Regions from separate parts of the Frondihabitans peucedani genome, predicted to be linked through region 3. Evidence: predicted binding sites of a transcription regulator. Region 3 holds the regulator's gene; each other region holds the start of a gene.
The links. Region 3 encodes LexA, which represses DNA repair genes until DNA is damaged. Its sites were predicted from a motif close to TCGAACANNTGTTCGA; they were not measured.
Positions count from the first base shown of each region.

Region 1 (7,103 bases), on a different contig from region 3:
ACGCCCGGGAGCTCGGCGTCGAGGAGGGCGCCGACTCGTGGTCGCTGCAGCGCGCGCTCGTGCAGCACGTCGAGGAGAACTGGAACAAGGCCGACAACGGCATCTGGGAGATCCGAGGCCCCGCGCAGCACTTCACGCACTCCCGCGTCATGATCTGGGCGGCACTCGATCGAGCGGTCAAGGGCGTGCAGCAGTTCCACCTCGACGGCCCGGTCGACCGCTGGATGGCCCTCCGCGAGAAGGTGCGCGACGAGATCGAGACGCACGGCTACGACGAGGAGCGCGGCTGCTACGTGCAGCACTACGGCTCGAAGGAGGTCGACGCCTCGCTGCTGCAGCTGGTGCAGGTCGGCTACGTCGACGCCCACGACCCCAGGATGCTCGGCACCGTCAAGGCCATCGAAGACGACCTGCTCCGTGACGGGCTCCTCGTCCGCTACCGGACCGAGTCCGGAGTCGACGGGCTGACCGGCACGGAGAACCCGTTCCTGACCTGCTCGTTCTGGCTCGCCGAGCAGTACGCGCGGAGCGGCCGCCTCGACGACGCGATCGAGCTGATGGACCGCCTCGTCGGCTTCCGCAACGACGTCGGGATGCTCAGCGAGGAGATCGAGGTCGCCACCGGCCACCACGTCGGCAACACCCCGCAGGCGCTGTCGCACCTCGCGCTGGTCCGCGCGGCTGACGCGATCGACGCCGCCATCGAGCACTCGCGCGGCAACCGGGGCCGCCGACTCGCCAGCACCACCGGCACGCCGTACCACTCCGACAACGGGCCCGCCACCCCTGCCGACCGCTGGCCCGACGACCTCGGCGCCGACCGCACCACGGGCGCGTAGCGGACGCACCGCCCCCGACGCGGCGCCTCCCACGCGCCGCCCCCGACGCACGACACCCCCGTGCGGCCCGGACACCTCGCCGAAGCAGGGTGCCGAGCCGCACGGGGTGCGAGCGGAGCCGGACCGGGTCAGGCCTCCTTGGAGGTCTCCCAGTCGGCCGGGCCGGACGAACCGGCCGGGTACGTCTCGAGCGGCACGCGGTCGCTCTGCCACGCGTCGAGCACCGGCTGGACGATCGCCCAGCAGCGCTCGGCGACGTCGCCGCGGATCGACAGCGTCGGGTCGTCGTGGAAGATGCCCGAGAGCACCTCGCCGTAGGGGGTCAGCTCGGGCTTGCCGAGGTCGGTCTTGAAGACCGACTTCTCGAGCGAGAACGGGTTGCCCTTGCCGTTGGTCGTGACGCCGAGCTCGAGGGTCTCGGGGCTGATCTCGATCCGGAGCGTGTCGGGGGTCGACGCGCCCTTCAGACCCGCGGGGAGCACCGGCACCGGCTTGAAGGTGATCAGCACCTCCTTGCGGATCTTCGACATGCCCTTGCCGGAGCGCAGGACGAACGGCACACCGGCCCAGCGGCGCGTCTTGATCTCGAACTCGACCTCGGCGAGGGTCTCGGTCTGGCGCGACGGGTCGACGCCGTCCTCGTCGGAGTACGACGGGACGTCCTTGCCGTCGATGGTCCCGGCCGAGTACTGGCCGCGACGGCTCGAGGCGAGCGGGTCGCCGTCCTTGACCCAGGTGGCCCGCAGCACGCGGGCGATCTCGCTCCGGAGCTCGACCGCGTCGATCGACGCCGGGGCGTCCATCGCGATGATGGCAAGGATCTGGAGGAGGTGGCTCTGGATCATGTCGATCAGGGCGCCGGCGGTGTCGTAGTACTGCGCGCGGCCCTCGAGGCCGAGGACCTCGTCGTAGAAGATCTCGACCTTGGCGATGTTGTCGCTGTTCCAGACCGGCTCGAAGAGGCGGTTGGCGAAGCGGAGACCGATGATGTCGAGCACGGTCGAGCGGCCGAGGAAGTGGTCGGTGCGGTGGATGCGCTCCTCCGGGACGACCTTGAGGAGCTCCTCGTTGAGGTCGCGGGCGCCCTGCTCGTCGCTGCCGAACGGCTTCTCGAGCGCGAGGCGGAGCCCGTCGGGGAGGTCGATCTCCTCGAGGGCCTTGATGACCTTCACGGAGATCGCCGGCGGAAGGGCGAAGTACATCACCGGCTCGCCCTCGGACGCCTGGAACAGCTTCTTCAGGTGCTCGGGGTCGGTGGGGTCGCCCTGGATGTACTCGCTCGAGGCGAGCGTGCGCTTGGCGAGGTCGCTGCCCGCGTCGCCGTTGAACGCCGTCTTGACGACGGAGTCCCACTCTTCGGGGCTGCGCTCGCTGCGGCCGGTGCCGATGAGCTTGACGTCGACGCCGCGGTCGCTCTTCAGCAGGCTGGCGAGGCCGGGCAGGAGGAGTCGCTCGGTGAGGTCGCCCGAGGCGCCCAGGATGATGAGGGTGGTCGTGTCGGTCATCAGGCGGCAGACTCGAATCGAGTCGCGGTGTGGATGGTCATGGGCGTCCTTTCCGAATCGAACTTGTGGAACCCAGGGGGTCAATGCGCGGGCGCGGGGAGGAATTCCCTGCGAAGGGGGCCCTGCCAGGACCCGGGGGCGGGCAGGGGCGCGAAGAGGCCCCGGTGCCAGCGTCCACCGTACTGCGAGATCGACGGGCCGGTCACACTCCGCACGCGCTCCCGGCTACCGGGTCGCAATCGGCTCCCGGTGACCTACACTGTTCGAACACACGTTCGAATCGAGAGCCGAGAGGCGGTCGCCGTGAGCTTCACCCACCTGCATGTCGCCTCGTCGTTCAGCGCTCACTACGGCACCGCCAGCCCTCTCGAGCTCGTCGGGCAGGCCGCCACGAACGGTGCCGACGCGGCCGCGATCACCGACCGCGACGGCCTCTACGGCGCGATCCGGCACATCGGCGCCTGCCGCCTCGCGGGCATCGACCCGATCGTCGGCGTCGAGATCGGGGTCGCGAGCGCTCCGGTCGCCGGGCGCGGGCCGACCGCCGCCGACGCCGACCGCGTCGTCGTACTCGCGCACGGGCGGCTCGCGGGCGCCGGCTGGGCGTCCCTCTGCCGTCTCATCAGCGCGGCTCACGGGCGGGCGACCCGGCGCATCAGCGGCAGCGCCAACAGCGTGGCCACGATCGCCCGGAGCCGCATCCGCGCCTTCCTGGTCGGCGACGACGGCGCGACGGGCACGGTGCTGCTCGGGCCCGACTCCGACGTGGGGCGCGCGGTCACGGCCGGCGAGCACGCCCGGGCGGCCGCACTGCTCCGAGACTGGGCGGCCGAGCTGCCGGGCGGCGTCGTCGTCGAGGTGGTCTGCCACCTCACCGAGCCGGGCGAGAGCCGCAGCCTCCGCCACGCGGCACGCATGCTGGAGCTGGCGGAGGCCGTGGGGGTCCCCGCGATCCTGAGCAATGCGGTGCGGTACCGCGATCCCGACGGCGCCGTCACCGCCGACGTCCTCGACGCGGCCGGGCACCTGGCCGCGCTCGGGTCGTTCGAGCCGCAGCCGAACGCGCAGGCCTGGCTCAAGGAGCCGGGCGACATGCGGGCCCTCGCCCACAGGATCGCCAGCGTGTCGTCGCTCGACCGCCGCTCCGCAGAAGAGATGCTCGCCGCGACCGAGCAGCTCGCCGACCGGTGCCGGCTCGACCCCGACTCCGATCTCGGCTGGCGCCGGGCGAAGGTGCCCGAGCTGAGCGCGATCGGCGTCGACGGCGACCCCGACCGGGTGCTCCGGATGCGGGCCGAGGCGGGTGTGACCGAGCGCTTCGGCGACGTGTCGATGGCGAAGCGCGAGAAGATCGAGAGCCGGATGCGCGACGAGCTGCAGACCATCACCGGCTTCGGTTTCGCGGGCTACTTCCTGACCGTGGCCGACGTGTCGCAGATGATGCGCGAGATGCGGGTCCGGAACGCCGCCCGCGGCTCCGGGGCGGGCAGCCTCGTCACCTACCTGCTGCGCATCTCGAACGTCGACCCCCTCGAGCACGACCTGCTCTTCGAGAGGTTCCTCGGCAGCAAGCGCGAGACCCTCCCCGACATCGACATCGACGTCGAGTCGGCCCGGCGGCACGAGGTGTACCGGGCGATCTTCGACCGCTACGGCAGCAACCGGGTCACCCTGATGTCGATGCAGTCGACCTACCGCGGTCGCGGCGCGGTGCGCGACGCCGGCCTCGCCCTGGGGCTCGACGAGGAGCAGATCGACCTCGTCGCGAACAACGTCTGGCGCTCGAACGCCCGCGATCTCCGGCGGGCGCTCGAAGAGAAGCCCGAGCTGCGCGAGATCGCCCAGCTGATCAAGACCAACGACCAGATCAACCTCCTGGTCGACCTCACCGAGCGGCTCGACCGCCTGCCGCGGCACATCTCGATGCACCCGTGCGGCGTGATCCTGGGCGACTCCGACCTCCTCAGCATGACGCCGGTGCAGCCGAGCGGCATGGGGCTGCCGATGAGCCAGTTCGACAAGCACGACATGAACGACGCGGGCCTGCTGAAGCTCGACGTGCTCGGGGTGCGCATGCAGTCGTCGATGGCCTTCGCCCTCGACGAGATCGAGCGGGTCAACGGGTCGCGGGCGGCGGTCGCGGGCGCGCTGCCGGTCGACGTGCCCTACGTCAACCGGCAGGGGCGCGTCGAGCTCGACGCGATCCCCCACGACGACGAGCCCACCTACGAGGCGATCCGCACCACCCACACCCTCGGCATGTTCCAGATCGAGAGCCCCGGGCAGCGCGAGCTGATCGGCAAGATGCAGCCCGACCAGTACGAGGACCTCATCGCCGACATCTCGCTGTTCCGGCCGGGCCCGATGAAGGGCAACATGGTCGCTCCGTTCCTCGACACGAAGCACGGCTTCCAGAAGCCCGACTACCTGCACCCGTCGTTCGCGCCGTTCCTCCGCGACAGCTACGGGGTGGTGATCTACCACGAGCACGTGCTCCGGATCCTGCACACCACCATGGGCGTCTCGCTCGCCGAGGCCGACGAGATCCGGCGCGCCATGGAGAAGCGCGACGACCTCGAGGAGCGCTTCCGGCGCGAGACTGCCCAGAACCTCGACGAGCAGGGCCGGAGGCGCTTCACCGACAAAGACATCGACCGCATCTGGGCAGTGCTCAAGGGCTTCGGGTCGTTCGGCTTCTGCAAGGCGCACGGGGCGGCCTTCGCCCTGCCGACCTACCAGAGCGCGTGGCTGAAGACGCACTACCCGGCGGAGTTCCTGGCCGGCATCCTGACCCACGACCCCGGCATGTACCCGCGGCGGCTGATGCTCACCGAGGCCAAGCGGATGGGCATCCCGGTGCTGCCCCTCGACGTCAACCTCTCTAGCGACGTGTACCGGGTCGAGCGGGTCCGGCCGCCGCGCACCCCGGTGGCGCGCACCAACCCGGGCGAGCTCGGCATCCGCCTCTCGCTCGCCGACGTGCAGGGCATCTCGGAGCACGAGCTCACCCGCATCCTCGAGAACCGCCCCTACACGTCGATCGCCGACTTCTACCAGCGGGCTACTCCCTCCCGGCGGCTGTTCGAGCGGCTCGGGCAGGTCGGCGCCCTCGACTCGCTGGGCGGCGAGGGCCGGACCCGCGGCGACGTCCTGGCGCGCATCCGTCAGCTCACCGGGCGTGCCACCCGGCCGAAGCCCTCCGACGCTGTGAACCAGCTCGACTTCGACGTCGACGACTCGTCGTCGGTCCCGGTCGGTACGCCCGACGTGTCGCCGCGCGAGCGGGTGAGCGACGAGCTCGACATCCTGTCGATGGAGCTCTCGGAGCACGTCATCGAGAGCTACCGGCCGATGCTCGACGACCTCGGGGTCACCCGCGCCGCCGACCTGCTGAACCACTGGAACGGCACCACCGTGCTGGTCGCCGGAATCCGCATCGCCACGCAGACCCCGCCGATGAAGAGCGGTCGGCGGGTCGTGTTCATCAGCCTCGACGACGGGACGGGCTGCTCCGACTCCACGTTCTTCGACGAGGCGCAGCAGCGCGCGGGGTCGCTGCTGTTCGGCACGAAGCTGATGCTGATCCAGGGGCGCACCCGGCGCACCGGCGAGCGCGGCATCTCGCTCGAGGCCGACAACGCATGGGATCTCAAGCAGCTCTGGCGCGACTGGCAGGCGCAGCGGGCGTCGGGCGCTGCCGGGGCGCTCCATCCGTCGGGTGCGCTGCAGGAGGAGTTCTGATGTGCGCGAGAGGTGCACGCAAGGAGCCGCGCTGCACGCCAGCAGCTGCACGCAAGGAGGAGTTCCCACGCACCCTTCCTCTTCCCGGTGCGTCCCGACGAGCACTCTCCTCTTCCCCTGCACCCCGCCGGCCCGCACTCCTCTTCCCGTGCGGGGCGTTCCTCTTCCCGTACGAGGTGTTCCTCTCCGGCAGCAGAGGCATCGCTACGATCGTCGGAGGCTACCCGGAAGAGAGACGGCCATCGACAGACCACCCGCGCGAACCACGATCGTCGACGTGGCCCGCCTCGCCGGCGTGAGCAAGGGCGCCGCGTCGCATGCTCTGAACGGCAGGGCGGGGGTCTCGGAAGAGACCCGGGCGCGCGTCAAGGCGGCAGCGCTCGAGCTGGGCTGGACGCCGAACAGCACCGCCCGCGCGCTGTCGGGCTCCCGGTCCGGGGCGATCGGGTGGGCGATCCTGCGCACCCCGAAGTCGTCGACGATCGACCCGTACTTCACCGACCTCTTCGCCGGCATCGAGCTGGAGCTCGCGACGACCGACGTCGCCCTCGTGGTGAAGCTCGTCGCCGACCGGGACGAGGAGGAGGCGCTGTACCGCCGCTGGGCCGCCGAGCGGCGGGTGGACGGGGTGCTTCTGACCGATGTGGCCGCCGACGAGCGCCGCTACGCGCTCCTCGGCTCGCTGGGGCTCCCGGTGTCGTCGTTCCGGAGCCTCGTCGCGGGGCAGCCGACCGCCGACGAGGTCCCGTCGATCTGGATGGCCGAGAGCGTCGGCGTCGACCGTCTGCTCGACGAGGCCCACGCGCTCGGCCACCGGCGGATCGCGTGGATCAGCGGCGTTTCGACGCAGCTCTCCGTCGTCGTCCGCGAGCGGGCCGCCTCTGCGTGGGCGGCGGCGCACGACGCGGTCGTCGTCACCCGGTTCACCGACTACAGCACGGCCGAGGGCACCGCGGTCGCGGCGGAGCTCCTCGCGGAGTCCGACCCGCCGACCCTCCTCGTCTTCGACAACGACCTG
Region 1 covers NZ_BAABAU010000001.1:648,327-655,429, forward strand. Annotated here, with positions in the region: gene ABD733_RS03050 (glycoside hydrolase family 15 protein) at 1-839, shown strand, start outside; gene ABD733_RS03055 (glucose-6-phosphate dehydrogenase) at 968-2,344, opposite strand; gene ABD733_RS03060 (DNA polymerase III subunit alpha) at 2,648-6,085, shown strand; gene ABD733_RS03065 (LacI family DNA-binding transcriptional regulator) at 6,363-7,103, shown strand, end outside.
Region 1: the regulator LexA is predicted to act here: its motif matches at 2,608-2,623, upstream of ABD733_RS03060 (DNA polymerase III subunit alpha).

Region 2 (7,103 bases), on a different contig from region 3:
GGCCGTCGACATCGCGGTCGAGCGCGGCGACGGCACGCTCAAACGCCTCGCCGGCACCCCTCTGCCGGTCGTGTCGTACTTCATCGGCAAGCTCGGGCAGGTCTTCGCGACGTCGGTGCTGCAGGTGATCCTGCTGATCCTGATCGCGCACTTCGCCTTCTCGGTCGACCTGCCCACCTCGGCCGACAAGTGGTTCAGCTTCGTCTGGATCTACGTGCTCGGCATGATCACGTCGGCGGTCCTCGGGATCGCGCTCTCGCGGGTGCCGCGCTCGGGCAAGAGCGCCACGGCGGTCATCATCCCGATCGTGCTGGTGCTGCAGTTCGTCAGCGGCGTCTACCTGCAGTTCTCGATGCTCCCGGACTGGCTGCAGAATGTCGCGTCGGTGTTCCCGCTGAAGTGGATCGCTCAGGGGACGCGCTCCGTCTTCCTGCCCGCCGGGTTCGCCTCGCAGGAGCAGGGCGGCGACTGGAACCTCGCCGGCGTCGCGATCGCGCTCGGCATCTGGTTCGTCGTCGGGGTGGCGGCGGCGCTCGCGACCTTCCGCTGGATCCGGAAGGACACCTGACGGACGGTCTCGACCGTCGGGGTCGCTCGCGACCGCGTCCGCCCGCGGTCGGGAACGGCCTCCGCGGTCGGGAGGGACCGGCTGCCTGGCTGAGCCGCTAGAGCGCCAGCCGCGACCAGCGGCCGCCGTCGCGCCGGGTGAGGGCGGTGCCGGTCACCTCGGCGAGCGGCGCCGTGCTCCGGGCGACGCTGTCGGCGACCCGGGCCGCCGCGTGGTCGTCGTCGGACGTGAAGCGGACCGTGATCCTGGCCTCGCCGCGCACCACCGCGACGTCGCGCGCCTCGACGACGACGACCTCGGCGGCCGAGTCGGCGGCGGTCGGCAGGATCACCGTCGGGTCGACGCCCGGGGCGAGCCGGCCGATCGAGAGGGTCACCCGGTACGACGCCACTAGCGCGCGTGCCCGGCGAGGCGCTGCACCAGCGACTGCCTCACGGTCGGCCACTCGCCGTCGATCACCGAGAAGACCACGGTGTCGCGGATGGTGCCGTCGGGCCAGACACGGTGGTTCCGCAGGACGCCGTCCTGCTTCGCGCCGAGGCGGGCGACGGCCGCGCGCGACTGTTGGTTGTGCCAGTGGACCCGGAACTCGACCGCGATGCAGCCGAGGCTCTCGAACGCGTGGGTCAGGAGGAGGAGCTTCGCCTCGGTGTTGATGCCGGTGCGCTGCGCTGCCCGCCCGAGCCAGGTGGAGCCGATCTCGAGGCGGCGGTGCGCCGGCTCGAGGTTGAGCACCGTCGTGATGCCGACGGCCCGGCCGGTCGCCGTGTCGACGACGGCCCACGGCACGCTGGCCCCCTCGGCGTGTGCCGCCATCCGCGCCTCGATGTCGGCGCTCATGCGCTCGGGGCTCGCGATGTGGGTCGCGTACCAGGTCTTCCAGAGCTCGCCCTCGCGCACGGCGTCGGCGAGGTCCGGCGCGTGCTCCGGGGCGAGCGGCTCGAGGACGACGCGGTCTCCGGTCAGGGCGGGCTGCGAGGTGAACTCCATGGCTCCGACCCTAGGGGCAGGCGGCCGCCCGGCACGAGCGCCGTCAGTCGTAGGTGCGGAGCAGGCGCCAGAGGGAGTTGTACGGCTCGCGCGACACGTCGAACACGTGGGTGTCGCCCCGCTCGGAGGTGGCCTGGAACCGCCACGACTCGCGGGGCTCGAGGGGGTGCGTGATCCTGGGATCGAAGACCTGCTCGGTCTGCCACCCCGGGAACGTCGGGGTGAGGCGCGTGGGCACGTCGCTGACCCGGTAGCGCTCGGATCGCCAGACGAGGCGCTGCGGCACGCCGTCGTCGGAGACCCACACGGTCACGGACTCGTCGACCCGGGTCATGGTGGTCACCCTGCTCCTCTCATTCGAACGTGTGTTCGATAGAAGGGCACTCTACGTCGCGCTCCCGCGACTCGCCAAGCGCGAGATCCGCCCGAGCAGGATCGGGTGTCTGGTCGAGCAGGATCGGGGCATCCGGTCGAGCAGGATCAGGAGGCGCGCTCGATCGGATCGCCCGTCGTCAGCTGCCAGAGCGCGACGCCGTGCAGCCCGATCGACTTCGCGTAGTTCGACCGGACGGTGAGCGACCGGCCATCCGACCACCAGAGGACGGTGCCGTTCTGCAGCTTGGCGGTCCACTCGCCCTGCGCCGCCACCCAGCTGGCCCGCGACCCTGCCTTCTTGCGGGCCGCGGCCGGGCTGAGCACGCCGCCGCCGCCGCTGGTCGTCCAGCTGTAGCCGTAGCCGGCGACACCGAGGTCGACCTTCTTGGCCGACACGACCGAGGTCAGAGCGGCCACGACCTGCTTGGCCCAGGGGAGCCCGCCGACCGGCCCGGCGGAGCTGAAGCCGCTGCCGTGCTCGTCGTAGGCCATGACGACGAAGCGGTCGACCAGGGGCTCGAGGCTCTTCAGGTCGTAGCCGGCCGACTCGTACGCGGCCGGGCTCGTCTCGGCCATCACGGCGATCGAGATGGTGGCGCGCTCCGGAAGCGCGGCCCGGAGCTCGGTGACGAACGACACGAGATCGTCGGCGTTCTGGGCCGAGAGGTACTCGAGGTCGAGCCCGATGCCGTCGTAGCCGCCGTGCTCCACCTCGGAGGCGAGACCCGAGATGACGAACGACCGGTTCTCGGCGCTCGACAGCATCTTCGTGGCGATCGCGCCGCTGAAGTCGCCCTTGTCGGGGTCGATGTTGTTGACGAGGAGCTCCGACTTCTTGCCGTCCTTCTTCGCGCGGGCGGCGATCGCCAGCGCCTCGTTCGACGAGGCGGCGACTCCCTCGCCCTCGGGCGTCAGGCTCACGCCCGAGATGCCGACGAGGTCGATCGCCGAGCGATCGCGCTGCAGGGCGGTGAGGGTGGCGGCGCTCGCGACGCCGTAGCCCTCGACCGACAGCTGCGCCGGGACGGTCGCGACGTGCGAGTCGCTGCCTGCCGCACCCGAGCATCCTGCGGTCAGGAGGACGGCGGCCACGGCCAGACCGCCGATCACGGCTCGGGAGGCGCGCTGACGGGTCATGCGACGAGGGTAGCGGGGGAGGCGAGGGCCCCGCTGAGACCGCCGGCCCAGAGATGGCACTCGCGCCGCCGGAAGGCCGCCGAGGCGGACTCGGCCCTCCGAACCCCCTCTCGAGTACCCCCACTTCGGGGCGCACAGCCGAGGGCGGGCGTGAATCCCGCGCAGGATCGCGACGGCGCAGGCCGGTCGAAAAGGGGTCGGATCCGCTCGTCGGAAGACCCCGTTCGAGGGACGATGCGGCGTCTGTCACGCCCCGAGGGGCACAGAATCAGGGTACAAACGCCGTCTGTGTCCGCAGGATGGAGGACATGACCGTGTGCCCGCGTCAGTGCTCCGGGCGGAACCTGCGGCAGTCGCAGAGTGCGCAGTCGGTGCCGCGCCGGTAGTGCTCGTGAGCCTCGTGGACGTGCCCGCAGACGCACAGGGCGTTCGGCGACGGCTCGGTGGGCATCGGTCGTCCTGTTCGCTCGGGGGCTGGTCGCAAGGGCTGGTTGCGGAGGCTGGAGGAGCCCCCGCGACTCGAAAGCCAATATATCACACCCCGGCACCTGCTGAACAGCTCCGTCTACCTCGGGGTACACGCTTGTCCTCCTCGGTGCCGACCCGTGTCCTCCACGCTGCCCACAGAAAGGGGTACGACGACCTCTGGGACGAGCGGGTGATCTCCTGCGATTCTCGAAAACCACCCCCCATACGCGGGGGTTCTGTGACGGGTCTGCGCGAAGCTAGGTTGACACCACCCGAAGACGGGACGGCACCGGATCCCACTCCGGCCGCCTCGTCGAGGAGAAGAACCACCCCGACGTTCTCTCCCGCTCAGTCGACGACGACCCGACACACAGTCGTCGCTGCGCGCAAAACACGAGTTACCACGCCCCCGCATCGCCTAACCCGAAAAGGCCTCCCCCCATGGCTCTCCGCTCTGCCCTGCGCTCCTCCAACCCGACCATCTCGATCATCGTCCCCACCCGGAACGAGGCCAAGAACCTCGAGGTGATCCTGCCCCAGCTCCCCGACGTGCACGAGGTCATCCTCGTCGACGGCAACTCGGTCGACGGTACCGTCGAGACCGCTCTCCGCGTCCTCCCGAGCATCAAGATCGTCCACCAGACCCGCAAGGGCAAGGGGAACGCCCTGGCCTGCGGCTTCGAGGCCGCCACCGGCGACATCATCGTCATGTTCGACGCCGACGGCTCGGCCGACCCGAAAGAGATCCCCGCCTTCATCGACACCCTGGTGAAGGGCGCCGACGTCGCCAAGGGCAGCCGCTTCCGCAAGGGCGGCGGCTCGGAAGACCTCACCCTCTTCCGCTCGACCGGCAACCACGGCCTCAACATGATCTGCAACGTCCTGCTCGGCACGAAGTACTCCGACCTCTGCTACGGCTACAACGCCTTCTGGCGCGACGTCCTCCCCGCCATCGACCTGCTCCCCTCGACGCTCCCCGCGCCGGCCGGCGGCGGCATGCTCTGGGGCGACGGCTTCGAGATCGAGACGATCCTCACCTGCCGTTTCGCGGCCGCCAAGCTGCGCGTCACCGAGGTGCCCTCGTTCGAGAAGAACCGCATCCACGGCGAGTCGAACCTCAACGCCATCAGCGACGGCATCCGCGTCCTCAAGACGATCTTCGACGAGAAGCGCCGCGAGAACGCCGCCGTCGCCCGCGTCCGCCGCGAGCCGAACCTCAGCGACGTCGTCACCGCTCCGATCCGCATCGACGCCGAGCAGGAAGTCGCGTGACCACGACCGTCCCCACGGTCAGCGTCATCGTCTGCGCGTACACGCAGCGCCGGTGGCAGGACCTCCAGGACTCCGTCGAGTCGGCGCGAGCGCAGCAGGACACGACCGAGGTCGTCGTCGTCATCGACCACGAGCCCGAGCTCTTCCGCATGGCGAAGGACCGCTGGCCCACCCTCACCGTGATCGAGAACGCCGAGGCCCAGGGCCTCTCCGGCGCCCGGAATACCGGCGTGATCGCCGCCTCGAGCGACGTCATCGCGTTCCTCGACGACGACGCGACGGCCGACGCCGACTGGCTCACCTGGATGCTCGACTCGTTCTCCGACCCGAACGTGGCCGGAGTCGGCGGGTTCGCCGAGCCCGTCTGGCCCGACGCCAAGGGACCGGCCCTCTATCCGGACGAGCTGCTCTGGATCGTCGGCTGCAGCTACGCCGGCCTCCCCACCGGGAGCGCCGACGTCCGCAACGTCATCGGCTGCTCCATGGCCTTCCGGCGCGGCGCGATCCTGGCCGCCGGAGGATTCTCGTCGACCGTCGGCCGCGTGGGCAACATCCCGCTCGGCGGCGAGGAGACCGAGCTCTGCATCCGGATCCGTCAGGCTGATCCTGCCGCCCGCATCGTCTACGAGCCCCTGTCGCTCGTGCACCACCGCGTCTCCGCCGACCGCGGCACCTGGCGCTACCTCCGACGCCGCTCGTTCTACGAGGGGGTCTCGAAGGCCGTGCTCAGCCGCACCCTCGGCCGCACCGACTCGCTCTCGAGCGAGTCGTCGTACCTGACCGGCGTCCTGCCGAAGGCGCTCGTCCGCGAGCTCCGTCAGCTGGGCAACGGCGGCGGCAGGCACGCCCTCGCCATCGTCGTCACGGTCACCGCGACCGTGGCCGGCTACGCGCTGGGCGCCCTCTCCGGTGCCAAGGCCTCGGACGCAGGATCGGTCGCGAAGCAGCTGAAGACCGCCGTGGCCGTCCGATGATCGCCCTCCGCCTCGAGCGGCCGATGGCGAGTCCGGTCGCCCCCGAGTGGTCGGGCGCCGTCTGGATCGGCGCCATCGACGTCGCGGCGCTCGCCGCGGCCGAGGGCGACGCGATCGCGCTCGCCGACAGCGAGGGCTACGCGCTCGCCCGCCTCCTCGTCCGCGACGGCCGCAGCGTGCTCGGATTCGTCGAGCTCCCCGTGGTCGACCTGCCGGAGATCGGCGGCAGCATCGCCGTCGACGACCTGGTCGCGAGGGTCCGCGCGCTGGCCACGCCCGTCGTGCAGCCCGAGCCGATCCACCTGCCCTCCGTCACGGTCGTCGTCTGCACCCGCGACCGCGCGGAGCAGCTGCGCTCCGCCCTCACCTCCGTCCTCGCCATCGACTACCCGGCGTTCGACGTCGTCGTCGTCGACAACGCCGGCGCGACCGACGCGACCCGCGAACTCATCAGGACCGAGTTCACGGACCCGCGCGTGCGCGTCGTCAGCGAGCCGGTGCCCGGCCTCTCCCGTGCCCGGAACACCGGCCTGCTGCAGGCGACGGGCGAGATCGTCGCGTACACCGACGACGACGTGGTGGTCGACAGCCAGTGGCTCCGCGCGCTGGTCGCCGGCTTCGCTCGCTCGAACGACGTCGCCTGTGTCACCGGGCTCGTGCCGAGCGGCGAGCTGCGGACTCCCGTCCAGCGCTACTTCGACGACCGGGTGAGCTGGTCGGCGAACCTGGTGGCCCGCGAGTTCCGCCTCGCCGAGCCGCCCGCCGACCTCCCGACGTTCCCGTTCTCGGTGGGCGAGTACGGCACCGGTGCGAACTTCGCGCTCCGCCGCACCGACCTCCTCGCCCTCGGCGGCTTCGACACCGCCTTCGGCGTCGGGACCCGCACGGGCGGCGGCGAGGACCTCGACATCTTCACCCGCGTCCTGTTCGCAGGATCGGCCCTCGTCGTCGAGCCCTCCGCCCTGGTCTGGCACCGCCACCGCTCCGACCTCGGCGCCCTGCGCGCCCAGGCCGTCGGGTACGGCACCGGCCTCGGCGCCTGGCTGATGAAGGTCGCCCTGACGCCCGCCATGATGAGGGTCGCGATCCGTCGCACGCCCTCCGCCGTCCGTCGACTCGTCGACAAGCGCGGCGGGACCCTCGAGTCCGGCACGGCGGCGGCAGCGACCGGGCCCGAGCTGCAGAAGGCCCCCGAGGTCGACGGCGTCGACTGGGCGAAGGCCGTCTCGAAGGTCGGCTGGGTCGAGCTGCTCAGCGTCGCGAAGGGGCCCGTGCGGTACCTGCGGCAGCGCTGGGACGGCACCGGGCTCATCGATCCG
Region 2 covers NZ_BAABAU010000001.1:2,025,751-2,032,853, forward strand. Annotated here, with positions in the region: gene ABD733_RS09400 (ABC transporter permease) at 1-568, shown strand, start outside; gene ABD733_RS09405 (hypothetical protein) at 666-944, opposite strand; gene ABD733_RS09410 (GNAT family N-acetyltransferase) at 959-1,558, opposite strand; gene ABD733_RS09415 (DUF6504 family protein) at 1,602-1,901, opposite strand; gene ABD733_RS09420 (glycosyl hydrolase family 18 protein) at 2,039-3,070, opposite strand; gene ABD733_RS09425 (glycosyltransferase family 2 protein) at 3,980-4,810, shown strand; gene ABD733_RS09430 (glycosyltransferase family 2 protein) at 4,807-5,784, shown strand; gene ABD733_RS09435 (glycosyltransferase family 2 protein) at 5,781-7,103, shown strand, end outside.
Region 2: the regulator LexA is predicted to act here: its motif matches at 1,916-1,931, upstream of ABD733_RS09415 (DUF6504 family protein).

Region 3 (7,103 bases):
CGGCGTGATCCGCGCGGTGCGGTCCGAGAACCACCCCGAGGGGCGGGCGATCCTCGAGGAGGACGACGCCGCGGAGTGGTTCATGGACTACCACAACGCCGACGGGAGCGCCGCCGAGATGTGCGGCAACGGCATCCGCGTCTTCACGGCATACCTCCTCGAGCAGGGTCTCGCGACTCTGACCCCGGGCGAGACGCTCTCCATCGGCACCCGCGCAGGCGTCCGCGACGTGCAGCTCAACGCCCGCGGGTTCCAGGTCGACCTGGGGCGGTGGCGCCTCGACGACGAGCACCCCGAGGTGCGGGCGCGCGATCTCCACGCCGTGCGGCCGGGGCTCGGGCTGAGCGTCGGCAACCCGCACGTCGTGGTCGCGCTGGCGACCGCCGACGAGCTTGCCAAGGTCGATCTCACGGTCATCCCGATCATCGAGCCGGCGCCTCTCGAGGGCGCGAACGTCGAATTCGTCGTGCCGTCCGACCCGCTCGTCGCCGACGGCGTGGGCAGGATCACGATGCGCGTCCACGAACGAGGCTCCGGCGAGACGCTGTCGTGCGGCACCGGCGCCGCGGCGGCAGCTCTCGCGGTCCGCTACTACGCGGGCCCCAGCGCGCCCGACCAGTGGCGGGTGGACGTCCCGGGCGGAACCGTCGGCGTCCGCATGTTCGCCACGGAGGACGGCGAGCACGTCTCGCTGAGCGGTCCGGCCGAGCTGGTGTTCACGGGAGAGCTCGCCATCTGACCGGGCTGCAGGCGCCTGCCTGCCCTTTCGCATCCTGCCCACGGCGCGTAGAATCAAGGCATGAAGATCTGAACCTGAACTACAGGCGTGTCGCCCGCAGAATGCGGTAGCCCTTCGATGTCGACGTTCGCTCGACCTCCACGACGCCCTTCAGGTCTTCGTTCAGCCACTTCTGCAGCGAGTCGGCTCCGAGGTTCTTCGCCACCACGAGGTACGCCTCGAGGTCTCGTCCGAGCCGAGGCAGCCACTGCGACAGGATCTCGTGCAGAACGGTCTTGCCGACCCGGATGGGCGGGTTCGACCAGATGCCGTCGAACTCGATCTCCGAGGGAACATCGTCGGGCAGCACCGCGTTGATGTTGGTGATGCCCGCCCGTCTCGCGTTCTCGCGCAGCAGCTCCAGCACCCGCTCGTTCACATCGACCGCCCACACCGTGGCGTCGGGGGAGAGCAGGGCGAGTGTGAGGGCGACGGGCCCCCAACCACATCCCACATCCAAGAAGGTGCCTTCGCGCGGTGGCGTCGGCATCTCGGCCAGGAGCACCTGAGTGCCCGGGTCGATCCGCCCCGGTGAGAAGACGCCGGCGGCGGTCGCCAGAGAGAGTTCGCGGCCCGCGATCTCGACCGTGATCTCTCGCGGTCGGAGTTCGCTCGACGGCTGCGACGAGAAGTAGTGCTCGCTGGCCATCCCCACAGATTATCGAACCTGAAAGGTCTAATGTGACTGCAATGACTGAGCACAGCAGCACGGGCACCGAGCGCCAGGAGAGCGACGACGTCGTCGACCGCATCCTGCGAGGCTCCGAGACCCGCGCCGGTCTGTCGGTCTTCTCGCCCGCGTCGGCGATCCAGACGAGGGGCCTCCGAGGCCCCGCAGTCGACGGCGACGCGACCGACGGCGACCAGTTCGACCTCGAAGACCGTCAGGCGCTCCGGCGCGTGGCCGGGCTCTCGACCGAGCTCGAAGACGTCACCGAGGTCGAATACCGACAGCTCCGACTCGAGAACGTCGTCCTGATCGGCGTGTATTCGCAGGGCTCCCTGCAGGATGCCGAGAACTCCCTCCGCGAGCTCGCGGCTCTCGCCGAGACGGCCGGTGCGGTCGTCCTCGACGGTCTGCTCCAGCGCCGTCCGAACCCCGACCCCAGCACCTACCTCGGCTCGGGCAAGGCGATCGAGCTGAAGAACACCGTCATGGCGCTCGGCGCCGACACCGTGATCGCCGACACCGAGCTGGCTCCGAGCCAGCGGCGCGCGCTCGAGGACGTGGTGAAGGTGAAGGTGATCGACCGCACGGCCGTCATCCTCGACATCTTCAGCCAGCACGCCAAGAGCCGCGAGGGCAAGGCGCAGGTCGAGCTCGCCCAGCTCGAGTACCTCCTCCCGCGGCTCCGCGGCTGGGGCGAGTCGATGTCCCGCCAGGCCGGTGGCCAGGTGGGCGGCGCGGGCGCGGGCATGGGCTCGCGTGGTCCCGGTGAGACGAAGATCGAGCTCGACCGCCGCCGCATCCACACGCGGATGGCGATCCTGCGCAAGAAGATCAAGGAGATGAAGCCGGCTCGAGACGCCAAGCGCGCGAACCGCGTCCGCAACGTCGTCCCGAGCGTGGCCATCGCCGGCTACACGAACGCGGGCAAGTCGAGCCTCCTCAACCGCCTCACGCGGGCAGGCGTCCTGGTCGAGAACGCGCTGTTCGCGACCCTCGATGCCACCGTCCGCAAGAGCGTCACCGACGACGGCCGCCCGTTCACGTACACCGACACCGTCGGCTTCGTCCGCAATCTGCCGCACCAGCTGGTGGAGGCCTTCCGGTCGACGCTGGAGGAGGTCGAGGGCAGCGACATCATCGTGCACGTCGTCGACGGGTCGCACCCCGACCCGGCCGCGCAGCTCGCGACGGTGCGGGAGGTCATCTCCGAGGTCGACGGCCGCGAGATCCCCGAGGTCGTCGTGTTCAACAAGAGCGACCTGGTCGACGAGGGTCAGCGCCTCGTGCTCCGCGGTCTGGTGCCCGACGCGGTCTTCGTGTCGGCCCGGACCGGCGAGGGCATCGACGAGCTCCGCGCGAAGCTCGCCGAGCTGCTCCCGCGGCCCGAGGTCGAGCTCGACCTGCTGGTGCCGTACGACCGCGGCGAGGTGATCGCCAGGATCCACGAGATCGGGCGGGTCGTCGACGTGCAGTACGTCGAGGCCGGCACGCGGGTCATCGCGAAGGTCTACCCGCAGGATGCCCCGACGCTCCAGGAGTTCGTGGCCTAGCAAGCCGACCGACGCGAACCGCCCCCGGCCTTCTGGTCGGGGGCGGTTCACGTACGGGGCTGCGCGAGGCGGGTGTTCAGGCCGTGGTCAGAGCGACCGCAGGACCGCCACGACCTTGCCGAGGATCTGCGCGTGGTCGCCCACGATCGGCTCGAAGTTCGAGTTGCGGGGGAGCAGCCACGTGTGACCGTCGCGCTGGCGGAAGACCTTGACGGTCGCCTCGTCGTCGAGCATCGCGGCGACGATCTCGCCGTTCTCGGCGTCGTTCTGCTGGCGGACGACGACCCAGTCGCCGTCGCAGATGGCGGCGTCGATCATCGACTCGCCGACCACCCTCAGCATGAAGAGCTCGCCCTTGCCGACGAGGGTGCGGGGGAGCGGCATGACGTCTTCGACCTGCTGCTCGGCCGTGATCGGGACGCCGGCCGCGATGCGACCGACGAGCGGGACCCGGGCGGTGACGTTGTCGTCGTCGTCGAAGCGGACGATCGACGGGGTCGGCTCCTCCTTCGCGGGATCCTCAGCCAGCACCTCGAGCGCGCGAGGCCGGTTCGGGTCGCGGCGGATGACCCCGGCGAGCTCGAGCTGGTTCAGCTGGTGGGTCACGCTCGAGAGGGATGCGAGGCCGACGGCGTCGCCGATCTCGCGCATGCTCGGCGGGTAGCCGCGCGCGGCGATCGAATCGCGGATCGCGCCCAGGATCAGCGTCTGCTTGGCCGTCAGAGGCTTGCGGGCCCGTGGGTCCGCCTCGGTCGTCTCCGCTGCGCTCATGACTCTCCTCGCCGTCCCGGTCGTCTCTGGCCCGGAGGCGCCTCCGACTCGAATGTCGGTGGCTCCTGTTCTGATAGGGCCAGCGATCGAAACTGTATCCGGTCGCGGTATGCCCGACAAACATATGTTCGAGCGTGTCGCACTCTTTTCGAGGCTTTCTGGCCGGATCCTCTTGAAATCGCTGCTGTTCGAAGATATGTTCGGAACACGTCTTCGCGCCAGTGCGAGAGCACGAGCAGTCCCGGCCGAGTGTTCGGTCTCGACCACTCGGCGCGAAGGCCCCCGGTTTGCGGTACGGCCCCGTCTGCGGGCCCCAGGTTTTCTGAGAGGACCATCATGAGCGCCACCATCACAGCCTTCCCCCGCGTCGCTGGCACGCACGGCATTCTCCCCGTCGACGTCGAGCGCGCCTCCGTCGAAGCCCCTGCTCGCGCATCCCACCTTCACATCACGCGCCGCGGGCGCCTCGTGCTCACAGCGACAGTGGCGCTGGCGGTCCTGGCGACGGTGCTGGGCTTCGTCCTGAGCGGCGGCAGTGCCGTGGCCACAGGCACCGCGGGCGACGTCCACTTCCAGCACGTGACCGTCGCCGCGGGCGAGACGCTCTGGCAGGTCGCCGAAGACGTCGCTCCCGACTCCGATCCCCGAGACGTCATCGCCGACATCCAGCAGCTCAACAACCTCTCCACCACGCAGGTCCTGCCGGGTCAGTCGCTGGCGATCCCGCTGAAGTACGACCACAGCTAGGCGCGATCGGTCGACGCTCTGTCGGCCGTCGCGTGGCAGCCGCCGGATCAGCCAGAGGGCGTCCCCGTGAGGGGTTGCCCTTCTCGTGTCGGCGGCCCGCCGCCACCAGTACCCGCTGCCGGCTGCTCCGCCTGTGGACGACCGCAGCAACACTCGACGGCGCCCCGTAAAATAGAGGGGTGGCTCTGACACTCGACGACCTGCCCATCCGCGACGACCTCCGTGGTCAGTCGCCCTACGGCGCGCCCCAGAAGAAGGTGCCCGTCGCCCTCAACGTCAACGAGAACACGCATCCCATTCCCGAAGACGTCGCTCGCGACATCGTCGAGTCGCTCGCTGCTGCCGTCCTCGACGTCAACCGCTACCCCGACCGGGAGTTCACGGCGCTCCGCGAGAGCCTCGCGGGCTACATCGGCCACGGGCTGCGGGCCGACCAGATCTGGGCGGCGAACGGGTCGAACGAGGTGATCCAGCAGATCCTGCAGGCCTTCGGCGGCCCCGGTCGCCGTGCCCTCGGCTTCCCGCCCACCTACTCCATGCACTCCATCATCACGCGGGGCACCGGCACCGAGTGGGTGGAGGGCCGCCGCGACGAGGGGTTCGAGATCACCCCCGAGACGGTGGCGGCCGAGATCCGACGGGTCGACCCCGACCTCGTCTTCCTCTGCGCTCCCAACAACCCGACGGGCACGCCGGTCGAGCTGGCGACGATCGAGGCCGCGTACGAGGCGAGCCGGGGCATCGTCCTCGTCGACGAGGCGTACTTCGAGTTCATGCCCGCCGACCGGCCGAGCGCGGTGACCCTGCTCGAAGGCCGTCCGCGCCTGCTCGTCTCGCGCACCATGAGCAAGGCCTTCGCGTTCGCCGGCGCCCGTGTCGGGTATCTCGCTGCCGATCCGGCCGTGATCGATGCTCTCCGGCTGGTCCGGCTGCCGTACCACCTGTCGTCTCTGACCCAGGCGGCCGCCGTCGCCGCCCTGAGGCACGCCGACGAGATGCTCGCGATGGTCGACGACATCAAGGCGCAGCGCGACCGTATCGTGCACGGCCTGGGCGAGCTCGGCTATCACCCGTGGCCGACCTGGTCGAACTTCGTCCTCTTCGGCGGGGTCGACGACCCGCGAGCCGTCTTCGAGGCCCTGCTCGACCGCGGCATCATCGTGCGCGACCTGGCGATCCCCGGTCACCTGCGGGTCAGCGCGGGCACCGAGGCCGAGACGACCGCGTTCCTCGACGCCATGCGCGACATTAGGCTCGGAGCATGACCACTGAGAGCCCGACCGGATCGAGCGCCGGCGCGGCGAGTCTTCGCCGCACTGCCAGCGTCTCGCGCACCACGAGCGAGTCGAGCATCGAGCTCGCGATCGATCTCGACGGCACGGGAGCCTCGAGCATCGACACGTCGGTCCCGTTCTACGACCACCTGCTGACGGCCCTGTCGAAGCACTCCCTCATCGACCTCGACGTGAAGGCCACCGGCGACACGCACATCGACGTCCACCACACGGTCGAGGACATCGGGATCGCATTCGGCACCGCCCTTCGAGAGGCCCTCGGCGACAAGCGGGGCATCCGCCGCTACGGCGACGCCCTCGTCCCCCTCGACGAGGCTCTCGTCCAGGCCGTCGTCGACGTGTCCGGCCGCCCCTACCTGGTGCACTCCGGCGAGCCCGCCGGCTTCGAGCTCCACCTGATCGGCGGGCACTTCACCGGCTCGATGGTCCGTCACGTCTTCGAGGCGATCACGTTCCACGCCGGCCTCACCGTCCACGTCACGGTGCAGGGCGGCCGCGACCCGCACCACATCGCCGAAGCCGAGTTCAAGGCGTTCGCCAGGGCTCTCCGCGCTGCTGTCGAGCCCGACCCGCGCATCACCGGCATCCCGTCGACGAAGGGGACTCTGTGAGCACCGCCCTTACCGGCGAGCCCGCCTCTGGTGCCAGGCCGCACGTCGTCGTGCTCGACTACGGCAGCGGCAACGTGCACTCGGCCATCAAGGCCCTCGAGCTCGCCGGCGCCGACGTCGAGCTCACCGCCGACAGCGCACACGTCGCTGCGGCCGACGGCCTCTTCGTCCCCGGAGTCGGGGCCTTCAGCGCGGTGATGAGCCAGCTCGAATCGGTCCGCGGAGCCGAGAAGATCGATCGCCGCCTCGCCGGCGGCCGTCCGGTCCTCGGCATCTGCGTCGGCATGCAGGTCCTCTTCGACCGCGGCGTCGAGCGAGGCCAGACCACCGAGGGGCTCGGCGAGTGGCCCGGCAGCATCGAGCCGCTCAAGTCGCAGGTCGTGCCGCACATGGGCTGGAACACCGTCGACGCCCCGGTCGACTCTCAGCTGTTCGACGGCGTCCGTGACGAGCGCTTCTACTTCGTCCACTCCTACGCCGCCCAGGAGTGGTCGCTCGAGGGTCACGGAGCCCGGAAGTCGCCGAAGGTCACCTGGGCCGACCACGGCGGGCCGTTCGTCGCCGCCGTCGAGAACGGTCCCCTCTGGGCGACGCAGTTCCATCCCGAGAAGTCCGGGCAGCCGGGCATCCGCCTCCTGACCAACTGGCTCCAGACTCTCTGAGTCGACCCGGCCCCAGCCT
Region 3 covers NZ_BAABAU010000003.1:18,934-26,036, reverse strand. Annotated here, with positions in the region: gene dapF (diaminopimelate epimerase) at 1-739, shown strand, start outside; gene ABD733_RS11535 (class I SAM-dependent methyltransferase) at 819-1,427, opposite strand; gene hflX (GTPase HflX) at 1,469-2,998, shown strand; gene lexA (transcriptional repressor LexA) at 3,086-3,769, opposite strand; gene ABD733_RS11520 (LysM peptidoglycan-binding domain-containing protein) at 4,106-4,516, shown strand; gene ABD733_RS11515 (histidinol-phosphate transaminase) at 4,696-5,781, shown strand; gene hisB (imidazoleglycerol-phosphate dehydratase HisB) at 5,778-6,422, shown strand; gene hisH (imidazole glycerol phosphate synthase subunit HisH) at 6,419-7,084, shown strand.